DNA from 2 places in the Alcanivorax sp. 97CO-5 genome. Region 2 is predicted to be linked to the other one. Evidence: predicted binding sites of a transcription regulator. Region 2 holds the regulator's gene; the other holds the start of a gene.
The links. Region 2 encodes sigma-54, which starts transcription at its own class of promoters, with help from an activator protein. Its sites were predicted from a motif close to TGGCACNNNNNTTGCTNT; they were not measured.
Positions count from the first base shown of each region.

Region 1: glnL (nitrogen regulation protein NR(II)) is a predicted target of sigma-54. The motif match lies at 1,796-1,813, and genes of this name have one in related genera.

Region 1 covers NZ_KI965883.1:21,812-29,461, reverse strand. Annotated here, with positions in the region: gene glnG (nitrogen regulation protein NR(I)) at 1-602, opposite strand, end outside; gene glnL (nitrogen regulation protein NR(II)) at 683-1,786, opposite strand; gene Y017_RS05435 (DUF4124 domain-containing protein) at 1,928-2,692, opposite strand; gene glnA (glutamate--ammonia ligase) at 2,835-4,241, opposite strand; gene Y017_RS05425 (sulfurtransferase TusA family protein) at 4,471-4,722, opposite strand; gene Y017_RS05420 (tRNA (5-methylaminomethyl-2-thiouridylate)-methyltransferase) at 4,729-5,814, opposite strand; gene Y017_RS05415 (sulfatase-like hydrolase/transferase) at 5,917-7,650, opposite strand, start outside.
Region 2 covers NZ_KI965903.1:141,480-149,129, reverse strand. Annotated here, with positions in the region: gene lptA (lipopolysaccharide transport periplasmic protein LptA) at 1-409, shown strand, start outside; gene lptB (LPS export ABC transporter ATP-binding protein) at 406-1,131, shown strand; gene Y017_RS10035 (RNA polymerase factor sigma-54) at 1,269-2,732, shown strand; gene hpf (ribosome hibernation-promoting factor, HPF/YfiA family) at 2,843-3,142, shown strand; gene ptsN (PTS IIA-like nitrogen regulatory protein PtsN) at 3,158-3,631, shown strand; gene rapZ (RNase adapter RapZ) at 3,738-4,586, shown strand; gene Y017_RS10015 (HPr family phosphocarrier protein) at 4,626-4,895, shown strand; gene Y017_RS10010 (MFS transporter) at 5,034-7,650, shown strand, end outside.

The sequences.
Region 1 (7,650 bases), on a different contig from region 2:
ATAGCCGCCATATTCAAGGCGACGAAATTCTTTTCCCGTCGTAAGGAATGACGATGCAAGGCGCGGGCAACCAGCTCTTTACCGGTACCGGACTGTCCATTAATCAGCACCGTCACGTTGGAATGGCTGAGCCTACCGATGGCACGAAAGACTTCCTGCATGGCCGGCGCTTCACCAATAATTTCGGTGGGCGCTTCTTCTATCGGTTCAGGAAAATCGCCACGGGATTCTTCCCGGTGCTTGATCGCTCTACGTACCAACGCCACCGCTTCATCCACATCAAACGGCTTGGGCAAGTATTCAAACGCGCCACCCTGGTAGGAAGCCACAGCGGAATCCAGATCGGAGTGAGCGGTCATGATGATTACCGGCAAGTCTGGGTTTTTACGCTGCAGGATTTTCAGCATCCGCAAACCGTCGGTGCCCGGCATGCGCACATCACTGATAAGCACTTCTGGCTCCTGCCCTCCCTGCTCCAGGGTGTTGAGCGCCTCATCCGCATCCTCAAAGCAGGTCACCGCATAGCCTTCCTGGCCCAGCGCCTTTTCCAACACCCAGCGAATCGAGCGGTCATCATCCACAACCCAAATACTGACACTCATGACCTGCTACTCCTGTAATTTCTATCACCTCCGCACTAGCGGCCGGCGTGTATGACAACAATCTGATCACAGCCGCGCAATTACGCTGTGTTGGTTTCATCCAGCTGCTCCATGGGCAGCAAAATGCTGAATACAGTTTGGCCAGGCTGGCTTTCGCATTCGATCAGCCCTTGGTGCTGACTAATAATGGATTGCGCAATGGACAAGCCCAGCCCCGTGCCATTAGCACGGCCACTAACCATGGGATAGAACATCGTCTCCTGTACCTCTTCGGTGATCCCCGGGCCGTTATCGATAATATCCATGCGTAGCACCAGTCGATGACGCTGTGCACCGATGGTGAACTGCCGCAACACACGGGTACGCATAGTGATACGAGGCTCAGGAGTCTGTGACTCCAGCAACGCCTGGGAGGCATTGCGAATAAGGTTGAGCAACACTTGAATTAGCTGATCTCGATCGGCAATCACATCCGGCAAACTAATATCGTAATCTCGCCAGATAGCTATCCCTTTGGGGTATTCCGCCAGCAGCAACTGACGCACATGCTCGAGGCACTCGTGCACATTCACTGCCCGGAACTCGGGGGGTTTACGCGGGCCAAGCATGCGATCCGCTACCGAACGCAACCGATCGGCTTCATCGATAATAACTCTGGTGTATTCAGTCAGGTCCGGACTCGGCAGTGCCCGCTCCAACAACTGGGCGGCACCACGAATCCCTCCCAGCGGATTTTTGATTTCGTGGGCCACGCCACGCACCAGAGCCCGGGTGGCTTGGTGGGCATGAATCAACGCTTCTTCACGACCAATGCGTAACAGGCGATCCAGCGACTGCATCTCCATCAACAAACACAGCGGTTGTCCCGGGTCGTTGATGGGGCTGACCGAGTAATCCACCACAATTTCGTGGCCCGGTGCCACCGACAACCGTGCTTCACGCTGGGTAAACGGGTGCTCTTCATCAATGCACTGCTGAATAGCCAGGCGCGCTTCTTCATCGTCGAAAAAATAATCAGGCAAAGGCTGATCCAGCGCACGGCTCGCGCTGGTGGCCAGCAGCATTTCCGCCGCGGGGTTCAGGTAGCGCACACACAGGGCTTCGTCCAGCATGATCACCGCAGTACGCAGGTGATCCAGTAGTCGTTTGTGCAACGTAATGTCACTCATCAAAAATTGGCCCATAACAGGGCATAAGCAATTATCAGGCCATCTGCTCAGTCGCCATAAAAAACGTCAGCCAGCAGCCTATGGCGCAAGCGCAAGCGCTTGTCGTTGATGAGTTTAAAGGGATGACAGGCCGTATTGCACCATGTGGGTGCATATTTAGTTACTGAGAATGCTCCGATTCGGTTTAGCGGGCCGAGCAGCACTGCCCCGATCTGCTCCACTGCCCACATTGGCAGCGCCCCCAGTTGAGGCACTACCCCCCACATTCGCCGCGCCGCCACGATCGGCTGCACCACCCGCTTGCGCAGCACCACCGTTACTGCCGCCACCTGCAGAGTTACGGAAATCGCCGACCGTGCTGCGGTGTATGTAAAGCTTCACCGGCTCGGAAGTAATCCGGGGCTCTCCATCTTCCCCGACCACCTTAACGATAAGGGTGTGCTCACCGCGATCCGGAGCATCGAGCTGCATGGCCGGCTGCTCGATACCGTTGTCGATCAGCACCAATCTATCTCCCGTCTTTAGACCGGGCTGTAAACTCACAGACACATATACCGCATCTGCAGGGTTACGCAGAGTAGAACCACTTTCCGGCGCGGTAATGGCCAGCGAGCTATAACCCTCCCCGGCCTGGCCTCCTGTTTTAGCCTCTTCAGGCTGAGCAGCGGCTTGCGGCATTTCCACCGTCTTAATCGGCACCGTATTAGTGGTTTTCAGCTTCACTTCTTCTGAGTGGCGGTTCTGCGCCGGCTGGTCGGAGAACACCACATTACCTTTTTCGTCGGTGGTTCGATAAATCTTCGACGCAGGCGCATCAGGCTCCTTCCCCTCGCTGACACTCCCTGCGTTTTCCGCCATGGAGGCCAAGCTCACCCCAGACACCAAGGCCAGCACAACAAACGAAATTAGCGACTTTTTCATTATTATCTCCATATCTGCCCTTGATTCTGGCCTGACTCGACCGCTCAGAAAAGGGGGGAGTGCACAAAACCGCCGCCTTTATTCCAGGCAAAAAAAAGCCCCCGACAAGCGGAGGCTCTGTTCTGCTAGCGACCCGAAGGCATTAGCAAGAGTAGTACATATCAAACTCAACCGGGTGCGGGGTCATGTTCAGACGCTCAACCTCGGCACGCTTCAGCTCGATGTAGCCTTCCAGCATATCCTTGGTGAACACGTCACCTTCGGTCAGGAAGTCCATGTCTTCTTCCAGACAATCCAAGGCCATGGTCAAAGTGTGAGCCACGGTAGGAATGTCTTTTGCTTCTTCAGCCGGCAAATCATACAAATCTTTGTCCATGGCATCGCCAGGGTGCATCTTGTTCTTGATGCCGTCCAAGCCAGCCATCAGCAGGGAAGCAAAGCACAGGTACGGGTTGGCAGACGGGTCAGGGAAGCGCGCTTCCACACGACGGGCCTTAGCACTGTTCACAAACGGGATGCGGATGGATGCAGAACGGTTACGGGCAGAGTAGGCCAACATTACCGGCGCTTCAAAACCGGGCACCAGACGCTTGTAAGCGTTAGTGGACGCATTGGTGAATGCGTTCAGCGCACGGGCATGCTTAATGATACCGCCAATGAAATACAACGCTTCATCAGACAGACCAGCATAGCCGTCACCGGCGAACAGGTTTTTGCCGTCTTTACCCAGGGATACGTGCACGTGCATACCAGAGCCGTTATCACCGATCAGCGGCTTAGGCATGAAAGTAGCTGTCTTGCCGTAAGCGTGAGCCACATTGTGTACGCAGTACTTAAGAATCTGTACTTCGTCCGCTTTGGCGGTCAGGGTGTTGGCGCCAACACCGATCTCACACTGACCAGCCGTGCCCACTTCGTGGTGATGCACTTCAATTTTCAGCCCCATGGACTCCATGGCAGAACACATGGCGCCACGCAGATCGTGCAGGCTGTCTACCGGAGGAACCGGGAAGTAACCGCCTTTCACACCAGGACGGTGACCAATGTTGCCGCCCTCAAAGTCTTCATGGGAAACCCACGCAGCTTCTTCAGAGTGGATGTTATACATGGAACCCTGCATGTCGGACTTCCACTGCACGGAGTCAAATACGAAAAACTCCGGCTCAGGGCCGAACAGAGCGGTATCCGCGATACCAGTAGATTTCAGGTATTCCTCAGCACGACGGGCAACGGAACGCGGGTCGCGCTCGTAACCTTGCATGGTGGTCGGCTCAAGAATGTCGCAGCGCAAGTTCAGGGTAGCAACGTCAGTGAACGGGTCCAGCACGGCGGACTCGTCGTCCGGCATCATCACCATGTCCGATTCGTTGATGCCCTTCCAACCAGCGATGGAGGAGCCATCAAACATTTTGCCGTCCTGGAAGAAATCTTCGTCGATTTCGCCAACCGGAAGGGTAACGTGCTGCTCCTTACCAGAGCTATCGGTGAAGCGCAGGTCCACCCATTTCACATCGTTTTCTTTGATCAGTTTGAGGGTCTTAACAGACATTATCGTGCGTCCTCCTAAGGAACAGCGGGTTTGTCTCTGACTCGTCGTGCCGCTCTGAGGAAGCGCAACACAAAGAACCGGTATTCTCGGCCACTGGGCCAGCTTTGCCAATAGGGAGGCAAATACCGTGCCAGCCCTTTTTTAGCGCATTCTCTACTTGATTCGAAGAAACAAGAACAGGCGACTCATTTTGGTGCACAGTTGCGGTGCGCCAAACGCATATAGGGCACTAAAATAGTGCACCATTATCTTGCCCGACGCGCAACACCACAAAAACTTCGTTGCCTTGCTCCGCCATTTCCAGCACCTCATGGCCATTAATCCGACACCAGGCGGGGATATCGCTTAATGCTCCAGGGTCGGTGCAAACGACTTTCAGGGTATCACCTGTCGCCAGAGTTCTTACTTTATTTTGAGTTTTTATCACCGGCATGGGGCACAGCAGCCTGCGCACATCCAATTCGTGAAGGGTATCGGTCATCGTCGTTCAGCCCACATTCCAGCTTGGCAGCACCGCTTCCGCTTGCGCCGGCGCCACGGTAATCTCGCGTGCAACACCGTCCGGGCTGCGCACTTCCAGAGTCACCGCGTCTTCAACACGCCCCTTGGAGTAACGTGCCACAATGGCCGCCGCCTGCTCCAGCTCTGCCTCGCTACCAAACTCACCGTCCACCAGCGCCAGCGGGCCCGGGCAACTCACCGTAGTAATACTGGTGAACTGGTAACGATAACCTTCCAGAAAACGGTTTTCACCTTCTTCACGGCTGATAATCAGTTTGTAATGCGGCTGCGGACGCAGATGACGCCCAACCTTCAGCAGCATGATGTCATCCAGTTCGTATCGACGCTCATTGCGAGCCTTCCACAGGTCCGCCAGCTTGTTGGAATAAGACTCATCGGTGAGGAAGCAACAGCCACCGGCAGGCTGAGCAAAATCGTCCAACCCAAACTTGGCGGCCAGCGCCATTTGCGGTTTCCGGTTACGGCCGGAAAAATCGTGCAACTGCTCCCGGTTTACCCAACCTTCGCGCTCAGGCAGCGTAGGGGGCAAGTTTTTTGCGCACAGAGGGCGTAAAAGACGGTCGTCAGCACCGGACTCCTGGCTAATGATCGGCATCGTTTCCTTGCGCTGACTCTTCGGGCGCTGACCAATCACTTCACCAGTAACGATAAAATCAAAGCCCCGATCACCGGCCAACTCCCGGGCCTTGTTAATCATCAGAGTGGCCTGGTTAACCATGAAAATCTTACAGTCGAGACAGGGATTCAGGTTTGCGCCGTAACCATGCTTGGGGTTGAGCACCACATCCTTGTACTCCTCGGAGATATCAATGATATGCATTTTAATGCCCAGCTGCTCCGCAACCCACAAGGCGTTATTACGCTTTTCCTTATCCTTGTCTTTCTTGCGAATAGCATGGGTATGCCCCTCCACACAGAAACCAGTGTAGAAATTCACGCCCTCTACCTCGATGCCCTGGTCCTGCATGACTTTCACTGCCAGCATGGAGTCCAGTCCACCGGACACCAGTGCAATGGCGCGACGCTTGATTGGTTGGCTTGCCTCTGTCATCGAAAAACCTGCGTTGCTGTGGGGACAGCTCAAAATTTGGGCGGCGCAGTATAGCAATGGTCGGCCTAAGGCGCATCCTCCCAATCGCCCCGCCTCAACCCGCTACTTACGGAAAAAAGCAGAGAGGTCCCGCAACACATCAGCCAACGCCTCGCTGAGCTGCGCCAACACAGTGTCGGGCTCGCTCACCGGACCATCGTGCGCATCGCTTATGCGCATTTCTAACAACCCGCCCGCCCCCAAAGGCATGGCTACTTTGTAGTCCGGCCCCACATACGCCAGCGCATCCCAACTGGCCACCAACCGGTAGGCATCACCTTGCGGCCCCAGCAGAGAGTGCCCCACGCTATAATCGCTGGCGGGGTTCTGCACCCCCAGCATGGGCAACAAGGTAGGCACCACATCCAGGTGGCTGGTGGGCCGCGTCACCACCCCCGGTACATTGCCCGGAAACGCCAGCACCAGCGGGACATGAATTTGCTCGTTATGGAATTCGGAATTGTGCCCCCAACGGCCGTTTTCCATAAACTCTTCCCCGTGATCGCCAGTAACAACCACAATGGTATTGTCCAGCTTCCCGCTCGCCTTCATGAAGCCAAGCACTCGCCCCAATTGCTGATCCAGGTGGTGGGAAGCGTTGACATAACGACGAAAGATACCGGGCATATCCGCCTTCAAATCCATGGTGGCGTAGTTCATCTCTGGCAGATAATCCTTACGGATCACGCTCTCATCCGGGAAATAATAACGCGCATGGGCGGACTCAAAGAACATGAACCCCATGAATGGCATGCCGACTTTTTGTTCGCCGAGAAAATCCAGTAACCGCTCTACATTACGACGATCCCGCTGCCAACCCGGCCCCACATCATCACTGAGCATATCCTTCTCAGGCACCGACACAAACAAGGTTTTGTCGAACTCCGGATAGCTGAAATTGGCACTGGTATACAGCCCCATGTGGTACCCCGCCTGCTGCAACTGCTGCATCAGCAAAGGGGGCTTGCGCTCATCAAGCACACTGAACCAGTAATTGCCGGGCAAACCGTAGAACAGACTAAACAGACCCATTCGGGTGCCATTCCCCCCGCTATAATGCTGGGTAAACCGAATCCCGTGCTGCGCAGAGAATCGCCACAGGTTGGGCATAATCTCCGGTGTCAGCATATCCCAACGCAACGATTCTGCCACTAGCACGAGGAGGTTAGGACGGGGCGCATCGGCACTAACTCGCAATGGCTCCTTCGGGTAATTCAAACGCCCTTTGGCATCGGCTTCCAGACGAGTGCTGCGCACCATAGTTATCCCCCACTTTTCCGCCACCCGGCGAAACGTGGTGGGCTGGTAGAAGGGAATACTCTGGGCCGCCATCAGCACCGGGCGATACCCTTTCAGGTGGCTGACACCGTAGGCCGCACGCTCCCCCACCATGCACAACACCAACAAGGACACCAGCAGCCCCAAGCGCGGCACGGAACGGGAACGCAGCACGTACAGCACAACGCCGTGAATCAGCAGCACCGCCACACAGATAGCGGCCACGGTCCAGGACGTTCCCGCACTGCCGCCCATGGATTCAATTCCACCCGGGGTGGTAATCAGGTTCCAGACAAAGCCATTAATATGAAAGCCGTAAATGGCATAGATCTGACCGTCGACCAACAACAGCATCGTCATCAACGCCGCCAGCACCACCACCCCCACCGCCTGCACACTGCGCCCCGGAAGGTTACCCAACAACCAACCCAGCGCAGCCACCAACAGCACATAGAGGAAAGCGTAACCACTCAGGGCCACGAGCATGAAGAGCAGACTCAGAGACGGCAAGACAACCAG
Region 2 (7,650 bases):
CAAACTGTTTGCCGATGAAATGCGCATGTTCACCCAAAATAGCGAGCTGGTTCGGGTGGAAGCTACCGGCACCCCGGTGCGCATGGAAGAGGGTGAAGGCCTTAACGCCCACGCTGAAAATCTGGTTTACAATATTAAAGCGCGCACCTTGGTCCTGACCGGCGATGCCTACATCGAACACCAGGGCAACACTTTCGAGGGCGCCAAGGTAGAATACAGCCTAGACTCCAAGCGAGTGGACGCCAGCAGTGAAGGTGACCAACGGGTGCGGCTGGTAATCCCCGCCGAAAACCAGACAACTAATGCCCCTGTCGACGCGAATATTGAAGCGAATAACGGCAACCCAAACGACACCCAAAGTGAAGGCAGCGACAGCGCATCACCTAAGGCGGAGCCCAACACACCATGAGCCATTTACGCGCCCATCACCTAGCAAAAAGCTACAAGGGTCGCCGGGTTATCGAAGACGTTTCCCTGGATGTAGAAGCCGGCCAAATAGTCGGGCTACTGGGGCCCAATGGGGCCGGCAAAACCACCTGCTTCTACATGATTGTTGGGCTAGTGGAGGCCGATGCCGGTCGCATTGAAATCAACGACACGGACATTACTCACCTGCCCATGCACGGTCGCGCCCAGCGAGGGATTGGCTACCTGCCTCAAGAAGCCAGTATCTTTCGCCGCCTAACGGTGGAAGAGAACATCATGGCCATCCTAGAAACCCGCAAGGAGCTTAGCAAAGCGGAACGCCACGAGCGCATGGAAGGCCTGCTCAAGGAATTCCACATCGGGCACATTCGCGATTCGCTGGGGATGAGCCTGTCCGGCGGCGAGCGCCGCCGCGCGGAAATCGCCCGAGGCTTGGCCACAGACCCTGACTTCATTCTGCTGGACGAACCTTTTGCTGGCGTTGACCCCATCTCGGTTAACGACATCAAAGGCATCATTCGCCACCTCAAAGAACGCGGCATCGGCGTCTTAATCACCGACCACAATGTACGCGAGACCCTGGATATCTGTGACACCGCTTATATCGTCAGCGCTGGCCACATCATCGCCTCCGGTGACGCGGATATTATCCTTGCCAACCAACAAGTGCGAGACGTCTATCTTGGCGCCGATTTCAGACTATAAGGTCCGCCGCAAATCCTCTCTTCTATTGTGACTTGCGGTCATCCCTAGCACACAGTTTCACCTGGCACAAATATTGCTTAGCGTGTAGATAGACTGCTATCCTGGGTTTTTTGGGGACTAGCAGAATACTGAGCAGTATGAAGCCCACACTACAATTACAAATTGGCCAGCAGCTCACCATGACACCGCAGCTGCAGCAGGCCATTCGCCTCTTGCAGCTATCCACTTTAGACCTGCGCCAGGAAATCCAGCAAGCAGTAGAGAGCAACCCCCTGCTGGAATTGGCAGACGATTTCGGTGACGATGCCCTCCCCGAGCATGACGAAGAACGTCAGGATGAAGAGCTCGACACCGACCGTGATAACGCCCTAGAAGAACTGATACAAGACGAGCCCGAGGTGGAAACCGAATGGGATGACGTCTATTCCGGCCAGAGCACCAGCAACAGCGCCGCACTCCCCGACGATGCCGACGAATGGCAGCAACGACACGCCGTTTCCGGCAACTTACAGGACCACTTGCTCTGGCAGCTAAACCTCACCCCCATGAGCGATGTAGACCGGATAATCGCCATAACGATTATCGAGTCCCTGGACGACCGTGGTTACATCACTGCCCCCCTAAGCGATATCGTCGACATGGTGAATGCCCAGCCAGACCTACTCACCGAAGGAGACGAACTGGAGCACGATGAAGTGCTTGCCGTGCAGCACCGGTTGCAACAGTTCGACCCGGTGGGCGTCGCCAGCGTCAACCTAGCTGACTGCCTCGGCGTCCAGCTGCGCCAACTGCCAGCGGACACCCCATTGCGCGACGAAGCCTCTGCCCTACTGGAACATCTGAACCTACTAGAAAAGCACGATTACACCGCACTGCGCCGCACCCTTCAGCTCTCTGAAGAGGTCCTTCTAGAGGCTTTATCCCTACTGCGCACCCTGGACCCAGCCCCCGGTGAGCAAATTGGCGAACCTCAAGTGGACTACGCCGTTCCTGACGTGATCGTCCGCCAACATCAAGGTCGCTGGCAGGTGAGCCTAAACGACGACGTCCTTCCGCGGGTCAACCTGCAACAGCAATACGCGAGCATTGCCCGTACCACCAGCGGTGAAGACGGGCAATATTTGCGCAATTGCGTTCAAGAAGCGAAATGGTTCATCAAGAGCCTGCAAAGCCGCCACGACACTTTGCTCAAGGTGGCCACCCGCATCGTGGACGTGCAACAAGGGTTCTTCGATTATGGCGATGAAGCCATGAAACCCCTGGTTTTGGCGGATATTGCCGATGCTGTTGAAATGCATGAGTCAACCATCAGCCGGGTCACCAATCAGAAATACATGATGACACCACGCGGCGTCTTTGAGCTGAAATATTTCTTTTCCAGTCATGTGGGAACCGACGGCGGCGGTGAGTGTTCCTCCACTGCTATTCGTGCCATTATTAAGAAACTGGTCGCTGCAGAGAATCCCCGCAAGCCACTCAGTGATAACAAGCTGGCGAGCTTGCTCAATGAGCAGGGAATTAATGTAGCGCGCCGGACCGTCGCCAAATACAGAGAAGCGATGAGAATACCGTCTTCTAGCGCCCGTAAACGTTTAGTGTAGAGCGCCAGAACGGACCCAGGAACGCGGGGAAAACCTTGCGAGGCCAGCCTGAAAGGCTGAATAAACAAGGTCTTTATCCCGGGTTTCTCAAACAGGTAAAGGAGCCAGCCATGCAAATTAATATCAGCGGTCATCACCTGGAAATTACCGATGCCTTGCGCACTTATGTGGGAGATAAATTTTCCCGCCTTGAGCGCCATTTCGACCAAATTACCAGCATCCAGGTGATTCTTTCCCCGGAACCCAAAAGCCACAAAGCCGAGTCCACAATTCATATTTCCGGGGCCGATGTCTTTGCCACCGCTGAGGCAGATGACATGTATGCTGCGATCGATAAACTGACGGACAAATTGGATCGTCAGATTCTTAAACACAAAGAAAAAGCCGTCAGCCACAAGCACGGTCACTAACCCAAAGCGACAATTATGCGAGTTCGCGAACTACTGACTCTGGCCCGCACCCATCACGGCGTACAGGCCAGCAGCAAGAAACAACTGCTTGACCAGGTTGCACAGCTGGCAGCTGCCAGCTGTGGCAGCCTTAATGAGCAGGAAGTCTTCGACGCTCTGGTCGCCCGGGAAAAACTGGGCTCCACGGGCATTGGCGAAGGCATTGCCATTCCTCATTGTCGACTAGGACATTGCCAACAGGCTGTAGGCCTGTTGTTAAAACTAGAAACCCCCATTGATTTCGACGCCGTTGACGGTCAGCCTGTGGATTTGGTGTTTGTATTACTCGTCCCCCAGGACAACCCGGAACAACATCTCAAAACCCTCAGCCATCTGGCCTCCCTGTTCAACGACGAGACTTACCGTACAGAACTGCGACGCAGCATTGACAACCAGCAGCTCTACCAGGCGGCGATAGAATCTGAGGCAGAGTTACGATTGGCATCATGAAGCAACACAGCAGGCTCTCGCGCATTATGCCGCGCATCCAAAACACGTCCTCACCTATCGGTCTTGCGTTCCAATATACTGCGAGCCACCCGCGAGCGGTGCAACCATGAAACTCACCATTATCAGTGGGCGCTCCGGTTCAGGGAAAACCACCGCGCTGCAGGCACTGGAAGATCAAGGCTTTTACTGCGTCGACAACTTGCCTGTCGGCATGCTACCCACCCTGGCAAAACAACTCAGTGAAGGCGACCCCCCAATTGAGCGGGTCGCCGTTGGTATTGATGCTCGCAACCTCCCCGCCCAGTTACTGGCCTTCGACAACATTCTTCACGCACTTAATGAACAGCAGGTTCGCAGCGAAATCATCTACTTAGATGCGGATGATCACACTCTTCTTACTCGCTTCAGCGCTACCCGTCGCCGCCACCCACTGGGCACCGATCAACGCTCTCTGGCCGACGCCATCGGCCATGAACGTGAGCTACTGGCCAACATCCGCCAACGTGCCGACCTAGTCATCGACAGCAGCAACCATGACGTCCACACCCTGCGCAATCTCATGCGTGAACGGGTAGCTCGCCGTGAAGCCACACTGTCATTGCAACTGGAATCCTTTGGCTTCAAGAATGGCCTGCCCACCGATGCCGACCTTGTGTTCGATGTGCGAGTGCTGCCCAATCCTCACTGGCATGCAGACCTGCGTCCTTTCACCGGCAAGGATGACTGCATTATCGAGTTTCTTAGCCAGCACCAGGCCAGTCACGACATGCTCAAAGATATTGGCGATTTCGTTGTGCGCTGGCTACCGGCCTTTGCCAACAGCGACCGCAGCTATGTCACCGTGGCGATCGGTTGCACCGGCGGCCGCCATCGCTCCGTCTTCATCACCGAACAGCTGGCAAAAAATCTGCGCGCAGAAGGCATTGTCCTTCAGGTCCGCCATAGGGAACTCTAACCCAGCAAGCAGCCACCTCCTCCGACCACAAGATGACCGATGATTGAAAAACAACTCGATGTAATCAACAAACTCGGCCTGCATGCCCGCGCTGCCGCCAAAGTAGTCAGCGTGGCATCACGCTACAACAGCAGCATCCTGGTACTGCACAAAACGCAGACCATCGACGCGAAAAGCATCATGGGCTTGCTCATGCTCGGGGCGGCCAAGGGAAGCCGCATCACCTTTCGAGTGGAGGGCGATGATGAACAACAGGCTATGGACGAACTGAAAGACTTGTTCTCTCGCCGTTTTGACGAAGGAGAATAGACGCAGATCAAGGTTTTGTATCGTATACAGGGTTTATATCGATCACTTATTGCGCTCCCGCCTTTGCAGCTGTAACTATCCTAAACAGGCTTGTTAACAAGCCGCCCCCGTCATACAACCATGAGGCAGGGAGGTCCTATGGTTGCAGAAGGAATGGCACGTGCGGAGCAACGCCGCGCGCTAGTTTTCTCGACCTTTGCGTTCACCCTCTGTTTTGCAGTATGGACAATGCTGTCCATACTCGGGTTACAGATTAAGGATGAACTGAACCTCACCGATACCCAGCTGGGCCTGCTCATGGCAACCCCAGTGCTTACCGGCTCCATCAGCCGATTATTTCTTGGTTACCTAACCGATCGTTTTGGCGGCCGCAAGGTGTTCAGTCTGCTGATGCTGCTCACTGGCGTCTTTGTCTTCCTGCTGTCTCTGGCCAACACCTACTGGTTACTACTGCTCGGTGCGCTGGGCGTTGGCCTAGCCGGTGGCTCCTTTATTGTTGGGGTGGCTTACACTTCCGCCTGGTATCCCCCCGAGAAACAAGGTACCGCGCTGGGCATCTTCGGGGCCGGCAATGTGGGCTCGGCAATCACTAGCCTGTGCGCGCCCTCCCTGCTACTGGCCTTGGGCTGGACCGGTACCGCCCAGCTTTACGCGGTAGTTATCGCCGCCAGCGGGATATTTTTTCTGCTGTTCGCCCGCACTGACCCCCTAAGCCAGCAGCGTGCTGCCAACCCGGTCTCTCTTAAAGAGCAATTTGCTCCGCTTGGCGAACTACGAGTATGGCGCTTTTCCCTCTATTACTTCTTTGTGTTTGGTGGCTTCGTCGCTCTAGCGTTGTGGTTGCCTCACTACCTGGTGGAAGTCTACGGCTTGAGCATTACTGTCGCAGGTGTTGTGGCCGCCCTGTACACCATTCCCGCCTCACTATTCCGGATTCTGGGAGGCTGGCTGTCCGACCGCTACGGGGCCCGAAAAGTGATGTACTGGACCCTAGTCGTGTCAGTACTGTGCTGCTTCCTGCTCAGCTACCCACCCACCGACTACGTGATTGATGGCGTCAACGGAAAATTACGCTTCTCCATGGCCATGGGACTGATCGGCTTTATTCCCCTAACTATGGTATTGGGCTTTTTCATGTCCCTGGGTAAAGCGGCAGTGTTCAAACACATCCCGGCCTACTACCCCAACAATGTGGGTACCGTGGGCGGCCTGGTGGGCATGGTCGGCGGGCTCGGCGGCTTCCTGCTGCCTCTCACCTTCGGCATGCTCAACGATGTCATTGGCATCTGGCAAAGCAGCTTCATGCTGCTGTTCCTAGTCTCGGCCTTTGCGCTACTGTGGATGCATTACTCCATTCTGCGCGCCAACAGAATAGAACTGGGCGAAGATATACAAAGCCGCGACCTGCCCGAGCTCTCTACCCCAAAAGCATTCGTACTGGATGACTGGCGTCCGGAAGAACCCGCCTTCTGGGAAGAACAAGGCAAGCGTATTGCTCAGCGCAACCTATGGATATCCATTCCTTGCCTGATACTGGCATTTTCAGTGTGGATGGTGTGGTCTGTGGTCGTTGCCAAATTACCCAGCGTGGGCTTTGACTACAGCCCCAACCAACTGTTCTGGCTCGCTGCTCTGCCCGGGTTATCCGGGGCGACTCTGCGAATCTTCTACAGCTTTATGGTGCCAATATTTGGCGGGCGGCGCTGGACCGCTCTTTCCACCGCGTCACTACTGCTGCCGGCATTGTGGATTGGTGTGGCAGTGCAAAACCCAAACACCTCTTACCTGGTCATGCTGATCCTGGCTCTGCTATGCGGTTTTGGTGGCGGCAACTTTGCTTCCAGCATGGCCAACATTTCTTTCTTCTATCCCAAGCATGAGAAAGGCAAGGCCATGGGCCTTAATGCTGGGCTAGGAAACTTGGGGGTCAGCCTGATGCAATTTGTGGTGCCCCTGATCATCACCACCGGGGTATTCAGCTTCGTGGCAGGTGGCCCACAAATTACCGCTAGCAACGACGCCATATGGTTGCAGAACGCCGCCTTTGTCTGGGTTCCCTTCATTGTCTTGGCAACCATTGCCGCCTGGTTTGGAATGAACGATATCGCCAGTGCGCAATCTTCGTTTAAAGACCAAGCCACCATTTTCCAGCGTAAGCACAATTGGCTAATGTGCGTGCTCTACACCGGAACGTTTGGCAGTTTTATCGGCTTTTCCGCCGGCTTCCCGTTACTCAGCGCCAACCTGTTCCCAGAAGTCGATGCACTCAAGTATGCCTTTCTTGGCCCACTGGTTGGCGCCCTTAGCCGCGCATTTTCCGGCGGCGTTGCCGACCGCTTTGGCGGCGGCAAGGTCACATTATGGGTCTTTATCGGCATGATCGTTGGCGTGATCGGGACGCTGTTTTTCCTGCAAAAAGAAAGTTTTCAGGGTTTCTTTTTCATGTTCCTGTGGCTGTTCTTCGTTTCCGGGGTAGGCAACTCCAGCACGTTCCAAATGATCCCCACCATTTTCTCCATCTCGATCCCGCGCATCATGCCTTCGCTACCGCAAGACCAGCAGCGTATTCAAATCGAGCGTGAATCAGCGGCTACCGTAGGCTTCACCTCGGCTATCGCCGCCTACGGGGCCTTCTTCATCCCCAAGGCGTTCGGCACATCACTGAGTCTAAGCGGTAATGCCAATGTGGCGCTGTACGGTTTCATTCTCTTTTACGTGTTGTGCCTGGGTATTACTTGGTTCTACTACACACGCA